Regions from separate parts of the Raoultibacter phocaeensis genome, predicted to be linked through region 2. Evidence: predicted binding sites of a transcription regulator. Region 2 holds the regulator's gene; each other region holds the start of a gene.
The links. The regulator HrcA, encoded in region 2, represses chaperone genes, less so after heat shock. The targets are predictions, from matches to a motif close to TNTTAGCANNCNNNNNNNNNGNNTGCTAANA.
Positions count from the first base shown of each region.

Region 1 (3,280 bases), 880 kb from region 2:
CCTGACGGCGAATCGACTGAGGACGAGGTGCAGATCGCGGGCCGTGTGATGGCCAAGCGCGACCAGGGCAAGATCGTCTTTCTCGAGCTGCGCGATGCGACGGCCGACATCCAGCTCTTCTGCCGCATCAACGCGCTTGGCGACGAGGCGTTCGCCGAAATCAAAGACCTCGATGTGGGCGACTGGATCGGCGTTCAGGGCACGATGATCCGCACGAGGCGCGGCCAGCTTTCGGTTGCTGTCACGTCTTTCGAGCTGTTGTCCAAGTCGCTGCGCCCGCTGCCGGAGAAGTTCCACGGGCTCGCCGACAAAGAGACTCGCTACCGGCAGCGCTACGTCGACCTCGTGGTGAATCCCGAGGTACGCTCCACGTTCGTGAAGCGTTCCAAAGTGGTCTCCGCCATCCGCCGCTATATGGAGGAGCACGGCTACTACGAGGTGGAAACGCCTATCTTGCAGCCCATCTTAGGCGGTGCCAACGCGCGCCCGTTCGTGACGCACCACAACGCGCTCGACAAGGATTTCTACCTGCGCATCGCAACTGAACTCCATCTCAAGCGCCTGCTTGTGGGCGGTTTCGAGCGCGTGTTCGAGATCGGCCGTTTGTTTCGCAACGAGGGCATGGATCTGCACCACAACCCCGAGTTCACTACCATCGAGTTCTACCAGGCATATTCCGATCTCGGGGGCATGATGGAGCTCACGCAAGGCGTCATCCAGGCGGCAGCGCTTGCCGCGTGCGGCACGCAGCGCATCACGTACCAGGGGCAGGACATCGACCTCGGGGGAACGTGGCGCCGCGCTACCATGATAGAGCTCGCGAGCGACGGGGCCGGCGAAGATGTCAGCTTTGCGCGCACGCGCGAGGAGCTCGTGGAAATCCTCGAGCGCAACGGCGGACATGCGGAAGCAGCGTGGGGCAAAGGCAAGCTCATCGCCGAGATATTCGAGGCGGTGGCCGAGGAGAAGCTCATCCAACCGACGTTCGTGACCGAGCACCCCTTGGAAGTGTCGCCGCTCGCCAAGAAGAAAGCGGACGACCCGAACCTCACCGAGCGCTTCGAGCTGTTCATCTGCGGTCATGAATACGCCAACGCGTTCAGCGAGCTCAACGATCCCGTCGATCAGGCAGAGCGTTTCCGCGCGCAGGTGGAGGCGAAAAACCTCGGCGACGACGAGGCTATGGGATACGATGACGACTACGTGCGTGCGCTGGAATACGGCATGCCTCCGGCGGGCGGCTGCGGCATCGGCATCGACCGCTTGGTCATGCTCCTCACCGATTCCGCCTCGATCCGCGACGTGCTCTTGTTCCCCCACATGCGCGACGAGGCTAAGGAGCGCTGAGGCCACGGCTTTTCGGCCCGTTGCAGACAGGTCCTGCGCAACGGGTGCTGAGATGCACCCGATCGGCGTACGGCAGACGGGTTTTTGATGATCGTGTGATAAAGCGTTACAGCCCGTTGTCGTTTTAGCACTCACTTGACTTGAGTGCTAATATTATGCGGAAAGCAAATTTGCGAGAATAGAGGCATGTATGAGCTTTGAGAAATTCACCGACAAGGCCCGCAAGGTCCTCGTCCTGGCTCAGGATGAGGCCCGTGCCTTGCACCAGCCCTATGTGGGCACCGAGCACTTGCTGCTCGGGCTGATACAGGAAGAGGACGGCCTTGCCGCTCAGGCGCTCGATCGTTTGGGCGTCGAGTACAACGCCGTCGTCCAGGCCATCCGCCAGGTCGTCGCAATCGACGAGGACACCGATGTTTCGGGGCACTTGAGCTTTACGCCCCGCGTCAAGCGCGTCCTCGAGAACTCGCTGCGCGAGGCCATGCAGATGGGACAGAGCTACATTTCCACTGAACATTTACTGCTTGGCATCGTCCGCGAGGGCGACGGCACCGCGCTTGAGGTGCTCGGCCGCTTGGGCGTTACGGGCGACAACGTGCGCTCCGCCTTGAACGACCTCGTGGGTCAGAGCCCCGTGTACGCAGGTCGCGGCGCGTTCGAGGCGCAATCCTCGTCGTCGGACAGTATGCTCAAGGAGTTCGGCACCGATCTCACCAAGAAGGCGCGCGAAGGCAAGCTCGACCCGGTCATCGGCCGTGCGGGCGAGATCGAACGCGTCATGCAGGTGCTGTCGCGCCGCCAGAAGAACAATCCGCTCCTCATCGGCGAGCCCGGTGTAGGCAAGACCGCCGTTGCCGAGGGCTTGGCGCAGCTTATCGTTTCGAACCAGGTTCCCGACATTCTGCGAGACAAGCGCTTGGTTACGCTCGACATCTCGGCCCTCGTCGCCGGCAGCAAGTACCGTGGCGAATTCGAAGAGCGTCTGAAGAAGTGCATCAAAGAGGTACAGGACGAAGGCGACGTGATCCTGTTCATCGACGAGATCCACACGCTCATCGGCGCAGGTTCGGCCGAGGGCTCGATCGATGCCGCTGCAATCCTGAAGCCGCCGCTGTCGCGCGGTGAAATTCAGGTCATCGGCGCAACCACGATCGACGAGTACCGCAAGCACCTCGAGAAGGATTCGGCCCTTGAACGCCGCTTCCAGCCCATCACGGTGGGCGAGCCCAACGAGGAGCAGGCACTGCGCATCATGGAGGGTCTGCGCGACCGGTACGAGGCGCACCATCAGGTGCACTTCACCGACGATGCGCTGCAGGCCGCCGTGCAGCTGTCTGACCGCTACATTCAGGACCGCTTCCTTCCCGACAAGGCGATCGACGTGCTCGACGAGGCGGGCGCGCGCATGCGCATCCGCAACATGACGCTCCCGAAAGAACTGCGCGAGCTCGATGACGAGCTTCGCCGGCTGCGCGCCGAGAAAGACGAGGCCATCGCATCGCAGGACTTCGAGCGCGCTGCAAGTCTGCGCGACGAGGAATCGCAGCTGCGCGAGAAGCGCGTCGAGGCCGAGAAGAAGTGGGAAGAGGATGCCCAGAAGTCGATCAACCAGGTGACGGTCGAGGAAATCGCCGACGTCATCTCGATGACCACGGGCGTGCCGGTATCCAACCTCACCGAGGCCGAGACCGAGAAGCTCCTGCGCATGGAAAGCGTGCTCCACGAGCGTCTGGTCGGCCAAGAAGAGGCTGTGACCGCGCTCTCCAAGGCTATCCGCCGCAGCCGTTCGGGCCTGAAGGATCCGAAGCGTCCCGCCGGCTCGTTTATCTTTTTAGGCCCTTCGGGCGTGGGCAAGACCGAGCTTTCCAAGGCGCTTGCCGAGTTTTTGTTCAATTCCGAAGATGCGCTTCTGTCGTTCGACATGAGCGAGTAC
Region 1 is NZ_CABDUX010000002.1:1,835,700-1,838,979, reverse strand. Features, by position in the region: gene lysS (lysine--tRNA ligase) at 1-1,347, shown strand, start outside; gene FJE54_RS15705 (ATP-dependent Clp protease ATP-binding subunit) at 1,538-3,280, shown strand, end outside.
Region 1: FJE54_RS15705 (ATP-dependent Clp protease ATP-binding subunit) is a predicted target of HrcA. The motif match lies at 1,470-1,500, and genes of this name have one in related genera.

Region 2 (3,280 bases):
CGGATGATATCGTCCATCTTGTCGCCTTTGGCGATGCCCTGCACGAGCACCACCGCAGACAGCGTGCGGTCGGCATCGAACTTCTGCGCGATTCGGACGGACAGCGCATCCTGATCGAGTGCAACCACCTCGCATTCGAAGTAGTCTTTCGCCGCATCAACCACCGCGATATGCTCGCCCGGCGACAAGCGGAGAGCGCGCGCATGCTTCACATCGTCGGGCGCGAGCCTCAGCGCGAACGCACCGAGCGCTTCGTGCGCGATCACCTGGTTGTCGAGAAAAAAGTGCGGAAGCGACATGGACGCTCGAGTCTAGTTGAACACGTCGCGAAGCTTCTGCAGCGGCGTGCGCTCTTCGGCAACCGAATCGCCCATCTCCTCGGCAAGCTGTTCGAGCAGTTCGCGTTCTTTCTTCGAAACTTTCTTGGGGATGACCACGTTCACGTGCACGTACATATCGCCCCGGTTCTCGCTCTTGAAACGCGGCATGCCGAATCCGCGGACGCGGACGACCTGCTCGTTTTGGCATCCTTCGGGAATGCGCACCTTGACGACTTCGTCCTCGAAAATGCCGTCGATCTCGATTTCGGCACCGAGCGTCGCCTGTACGATCGAAACGTTCGCGCGTGCATGGAGGTTGTCGCCGTCGCGCTCGAAGAACTCGTGGGGCTGGATGCGGCACGTGACGATGAGGTCACCCGCAAGGGCACCCTGCATGCCTGCCTCGCCGAAACCGGAGAGGCGCAGCTGCTGGCTATCGCGGATGCCCACCGGCACCTCTACCGTGACGCGCTGGCGGTCGGGCACGCGGCCCTGGCCTTCGCACTCGGGACAGGGGTTGTCGATGGTCGTACCCGTACCGCCGCAGGTCTTGCACGTCTGCGCCGTTTGCATATCGCCCAAAAACGTATGCTGCACGGTAACGACACGGCCGCGACCCTGGCAATCGGGGCAGGTGACCTCTTTGCCATCTGCGCCGAGGCCCGTTCCCTCGCAGTCGGGACACGGGGCGAGCCGATCGTACACGATCTCCTTCTTGGCTCCCGCAGCGACTTCCTCGAGCGTCAGGCGCAATCCCACGCCCATGTCGCGCCCTTCCTTGCGCGTGACGGCATGGCCACCCGCTCCGCCGAAGAACGAGCTGAACAGATCCCCCATGCCGAAGCCGCCGCCGAACAGATCCTCGAAGTCGACGTACTGGTATCCGCCGCCGCCTCCCCCCGCAGCGCCGGGGATCGTTCCGAAGCGGTCGTACTGGGCGCGCTTGTTCGGATCGCTCAGCACATCGTACGCCTCGTTGAGTTCTTTGAATCTATCCTCCGCATCGGGGGCTTTGTTGACGTCGGGATGGAGCTCCCGCGCCTGTTTGCGAAATGCTTTTTTGATCTCGTCTTCGCTCGCGTTTTTCGAGACGCCGAGCACCTCGTAGAGGTCTTTGGCCATTACCTTGGATACCTTTCTACCTTATCGTGAGCCGTCTTGCAGCACGCTCTGAGCGAGCCTGACCGCTTGTATGACTTTCGAATAATCCATGCGGGTCGGCCCGATGACGGCGACCACGCCGGCAGCATCGCCGCGTCCGTACTGGGTCGCAACCACCGAAACCCCCGAAAGCGCTTCGTCGTTGTTCTCGCGCCCGATCCTTACAAGCGGCCCCGAATCCGCAGCCGCATCGTCAAACACGTGGAGCAGCACCGCGTCATCCTCAAGTATCTGCATGATGGGCAAAAGCGTCTGCGAATGGCTGAATTCGGGCTGCTTCAGAAGCGTACTCACGCCGATACGGTGCGCCCGGCCCGTATCGCTTTCCTGCAAACAGTACATCACCTCGTCAAGCACGATCCGCACGAGCGGGTCGTTCAAGGCTTCGGCGGCTTCGAGGTCGATGCGGTCACGCACCTCGGTGATCGATTTTCCAGCGAAGACATCGTTCAGAAGGTTCTGCACGGCTGCCAGATCGTCGGATTCCACCGGATCGGCGAAATCGATCGAGCGGTTGAGCACTTGACCGTCTTCGGTGACGAGCACGATGAGCGCGCGATGGCGCGTAAGCGATACGAGCGATATCTGGCGGATATGCAGCGCAAGCACCGAAGGTGCCAGCACGATTGACAAACAGTCGGTCAGACGCGTGAGCGCCACCGACGTGCGCTCGATCAGATCGTCGAGCTCGCTTGCGCTCTTCTTGAGCTCCTCGATCGTATCGCTGTGGGGCAGCTGACCGGTAGCAAGTCCGCTTTCGAGCAGATCGTCGACGAACGCGCGGTAGCCGACGTCGGTGGGAATGCGTCCCGCAGACGTATGCGGCTGGATGATGTAGCCGGCATCTTCGAGCACGGATAGCTCGTTGCGCACCGTTGCGGGGCTCACACCCAGCTTGTAGCGCTCGACGAGCGTACGCGACCCGACCGGGAGAGCACGGGCGACGTACTCTTCGATAAGAGCGCTCAGCACTCGTTGCCGTCTGTCAGAGAGCACCGCTTAATCCTTCCCCATCGTGTCCGATACGAAGCCAACCACGTATTTTAGCAGCCTCGCACCAAGAGTGCTAATCAATCTTAGTAATTTTGGCGGATCTTGACGGAAGCACCATAGAGAAGCGCGCTCGAACGCGGATGCCGCAGATTCCAGCTCCCGCAGGCGCGCACGTGCGAGCATCCGCGGATGCTGCAGGGTACGCTACGGCACCTGTGCGCATACGTCTTATGGAGCCAGATCGAACAGGCGGCCGTAGAGCTCGTTTCCGCAGAGCCACCCCACAGTGGTCGGTCGGTACGCCCCTTCCGTATGCTCGGCGAGACCGGCATCCACAAGTCCCCGAAACGCAAGCAGCGCTTCGGGCAGCACAAGCGACGCCTCGCGCACCTCTTCGTCGCGCACGCCTTCGACCATGCGCATCTTGAGCATGAGATATTCGGCGCACATCTGTTTCCGATCGAGATCGTCGACCACCTGACCGTCCTGAACGCGCATGCGCCGCGCATCGTTTTGCGTCATGGTGACGGCCGAGGTGCCGATGCCGAGGTAGGGCTTGCCGGTCCAATAGGCGATGTTGTGGCGGCACGCGTATCCGGGCTTCGCATAGCTCGCCACTTCGTAGCGCGTAAATCCCGCAGGCCCGAGGACGCGCAGCGCCGCCTCCATCATCACAGCCTGCATATCTTCGAGAGGCTCTTCGAGCATCCCGGCTTCGACCAAACGTTCAAGCGGCGTGTTCTCTTCGACGGTGAGCGGATAGACGCTTACGTGGGACACGCCCGCCTCCACTGCAGATACGAGGT
Region 2 is NZ_CABDUX010000002.1:950,863-954,142, reverse strand. Features, by position in the region: gene FJE54_RS11850 (RsmE family RNA methyltransferase) at 1-299, opposite strand, end outside; gene dnaJ (molecular chaperone DnaJ) at 312-1,442, opposite strand; gene hrcA (heat-inducible transcriptional repressor HrcA) at 1,464-2,477, opposite strand; gene hemW (radical SAM family heme chaperone HemW) at 2,703-3,280, opposite strand, start outside.

Region 3 (3,280 bases), 290 kb from region 2:
GATCGTCGATCGGCATACCTTCAACGAGGAGCGCCTGGTTGTAGAGGATATCGGTGTAGAGCTTCACCTTATCCGCGTCGCCCGCCTCCTGAGCGTGTTTGAGCACGGTGAAGATGGGATGCTCGGCGTTCACCTCGAGCACGCGCTCCGACCTCACGTCGTCGTTGCCGGGAGCGCCCGCCAACACGCGTTCCATCTCAAGCGAAATCGGACCCTCGGCGGTAAGCGCCACCGGCGAATCGGTCAGGCGCGTGGATACCGCCACCTTCGTCACCTTGTCACCGAGCGATTCCTTCATGGCCTCGAACAGACCCTCGTTCTCCTTGGCAACGGCCTCAGCCGCCTCCTTCTCCTCCTCGGTCTCAAGCCCGAGGTTGCCGCCTGCGACGTTCTTGAGCGGCAGAGCGGTAAGCGAATCGGGATCGTCGGCATCGGCCACCGCATAATCGGCCATGGCGGACATGCAGAACTCGTCGACGTCCTCGGTGCACAGAAGCACGTCGTAGCCTTTTTTGAGCACCGTGGACACAATGGGCATCTTCGCCAAGCGCTCGATCGAATCGCCCGCCGCGTAGAAGAACGATTCCTGGCCCTCGGGCATAGCGGCGGCGTACTCGGCAAGCGTGATCATCTTTTCCTGCTTGGCCGAATAGAACAGCAGAAGGTCGGCAAGCTCGTCTTTCTTCATGCCGTAGCTCGAATAGATACCGTACTTGATACCGCGCCCGAAGTTCGTGAAGAACTCCTCGTAGCCTTCGCGGTCGGTGTCGCGCATGTCAGCCAGATCGGATTTGATCTTCTTCTCGATGCGTTTTGCAATGGCTTTGAGCTGGCTGTTGTGCTGCAGCGTCTCGCGCGAGATGTTGAGCGTCAAGTCCTGGCTGTCCACCACGCCGCGCACGAAGTTGAAGTAGTCGGGTACGAGCTCCTCGCACTTTTCCATGATGAGCACGTTGGAGCTGTAGAGGGCGAGTCCCTTCTTGTACTCTTTGCTGTACAGGTCGAACGGTACGCGCCCGGGAACGAACAGGAGCGCATCGTAGGAGAACGAACCCTCCGCATGCACCGTGATCGTACGCACAGGATCGGCGAAATCGTGGAAATCCGATTTATAGAACTCGTTGTACTCCTCTTGCGTTACTTCGGATTTAGGACGTTTCCAGATGGGTATCATCGAATTGATGGTGTCGAGCTCGCGGTACTGCTCGTATTCGGGCTTGTAATCCTCATCCGCATCGTCGGGCTTGGGAAGCTCGCGGGTCTTCTCCACTTCCATCTGCACGGGGTAGCGTACGTAGTTGCTGTAGCGTTTGATGAGGCTTTTGAGCTTGTACTCCGAAAGGAAGGTGTCGTAGTCGTCTTCGTCGGTGTCCTCTTTGAGCGTGAGGATGACATCGGTGCCGTGGCTTGCCCGCTCGGCTTGCGTGATGGTGTAGCCCTCGATGCCGTCGCTTTCCCACGAGTACGCTTCGTCTGAGCCGTATGCTCGCGAAACGACCGTGACGTTCGATGCCACCATGAAGCCCGAGTAAAAACCAACGCCGAACTGCCCTATGATATCGATGTCCTCGCCCTGCGTATCGGCGTTCTCGGCCTTGAACTCGAGGCTGTCTGAATGCGCGATCGTACCGAGGTTCTTGTCGAGTTCGTCTTTCGACATGCCGATGCCGTTGTCAGACACGGTGATCGTGCGGGCCGCCTTGTCAAACGAAACGCGGATAGCAAGATCGTCCTTCGAGATCGTGACATCGGAATCGGTCAGACTCCTGAAGTAGAGTTTGTCAACCGCGTCCGACGCGTTGGAGATGAGCTCGCGAAGGAAAATCTCCTTGTTCGTGTAGATCGAATTGATCATCAGGTCGAGCAGTTTCTTGCTCTCGGTTTTGAACTTGCGCATGCCAACTACCTTCCTCACGGATACTGTTCACAACTATGAGCGGCGTTTTTAGCAGTCTAGCTGTTAGAGTGCCAATAGGAAATTGTAGTATCGCAAAAGAGAATGTCAAGAGCGCAGAACGCTTCGCCACGCAATCGGCGGCCTTGCCGAACCAACGCTTTCCGAACCGCGCAGCAACCTTTCGCACGTGCGGCCTTCGAGAAGCTTTACGGCACGCTGCACGGCAAACACGCCGCGTCGGCTACAATACGAGCCGACGAACTTCACCGCACCCGACCCAAAAGAGAGCGCGCTCTTGGACAAAAGCGCTCGAACGGCAAAAAGGAAGATCACCATGCCGCACAGCGAACATAAGCAGGGCATCCGCCCTACGATCATCATCGATGCCGACGCATGCCCGGTAACGGCCGAAGCGCTCGCGGTCGCCCGCAAGCGGGGCCTGCCTGTGCTGATTGCCGGCAACTCGACGCAGAATCTCGCCCGCCACATCCGCCGAGGCGACCCGCGCAAGGACACCGGCGGCTTCTGGGCAGATACGCTCGCCGTCGGCGTCGGTGCGGATTCGGCCGATTTCGCCATCGTGGAACGGCTGCAACCGGGAGACATCGTGGTCACGCAGGACATCGGGCTTGCCGCCATGGTGCTGGGACGCAGCGCACATGCCATCGGCGTGCGCGGACGCGTGTACACGCGCGCGACCATCGATATGGATATGGAAATTCGCCACCAGGAAAAGAAGATCCGCCGACAAGGCGGACGCACGAAAGGACCCGCCGCGTTCACCGACGAAGACCGCGAACGGTTTGCCGCCAATCTCGATCGTCTGGTGGAAGAATCGGTGAGATGCCGGGGTCCGCGCGGGTAATCCCCCCTATGCGTACGCGCCGTCTATCCGAAACCGGGCGCCGAAAACAGAGGCGCCCGGGTAACCTGCAACCCCGCGAAAGTGCACCAACAAGCCCCGCAGCAAAGCCCAACCTACAGACATGCGTGCGTCGTTTGGCAAGCCCGAACCCCACCGCCCGACTAACGTACCAAAGTTTTGTCGAAACCAAGCCTCAAAATGGTTGCGAACCGCCGCTTTGCGCTACGAAAACGCCGCTGGAAGCCCTGTCGGCGGCATATTGTTAGATGCGGGGAACCACGACCAAGCGTTTTGTCAAGCCTTATCGCAGCCGAAAGCGGCGGAAACCCGACTGGTCTTCGCAAAGCTACAGTTCGCCGCCATCTGAAGGCCTTTTTCTCGCAGAAACGCATTATCAATAAAACACAGGTACCTTGCCGAAGCGATCTGGCAAGGTACCTTCAAAGTTTAACGGCAGCATCCTCGCAAACGCCGCCTCGACCCCTTCGAAGCATCCCTCGCTTAGCCCAAGGTCAAGG
Region 3 is NZ_CABDUX010000002.1:655,875-659,154, reverse strand. Features, by position in the region: gene htpG (molecular chaperone HtpG) at 1-1,897, opposite strand, end outside; gene FJE54_RS10610 (YaiI/YqxD family protein) at 2,232-2,762, shown strand.
Region 3: htpG (molecular chaperone HtpG) is a predicted target of HrcA. The motif match lies at 1,944-1,974, and genes of this name have one in related genera.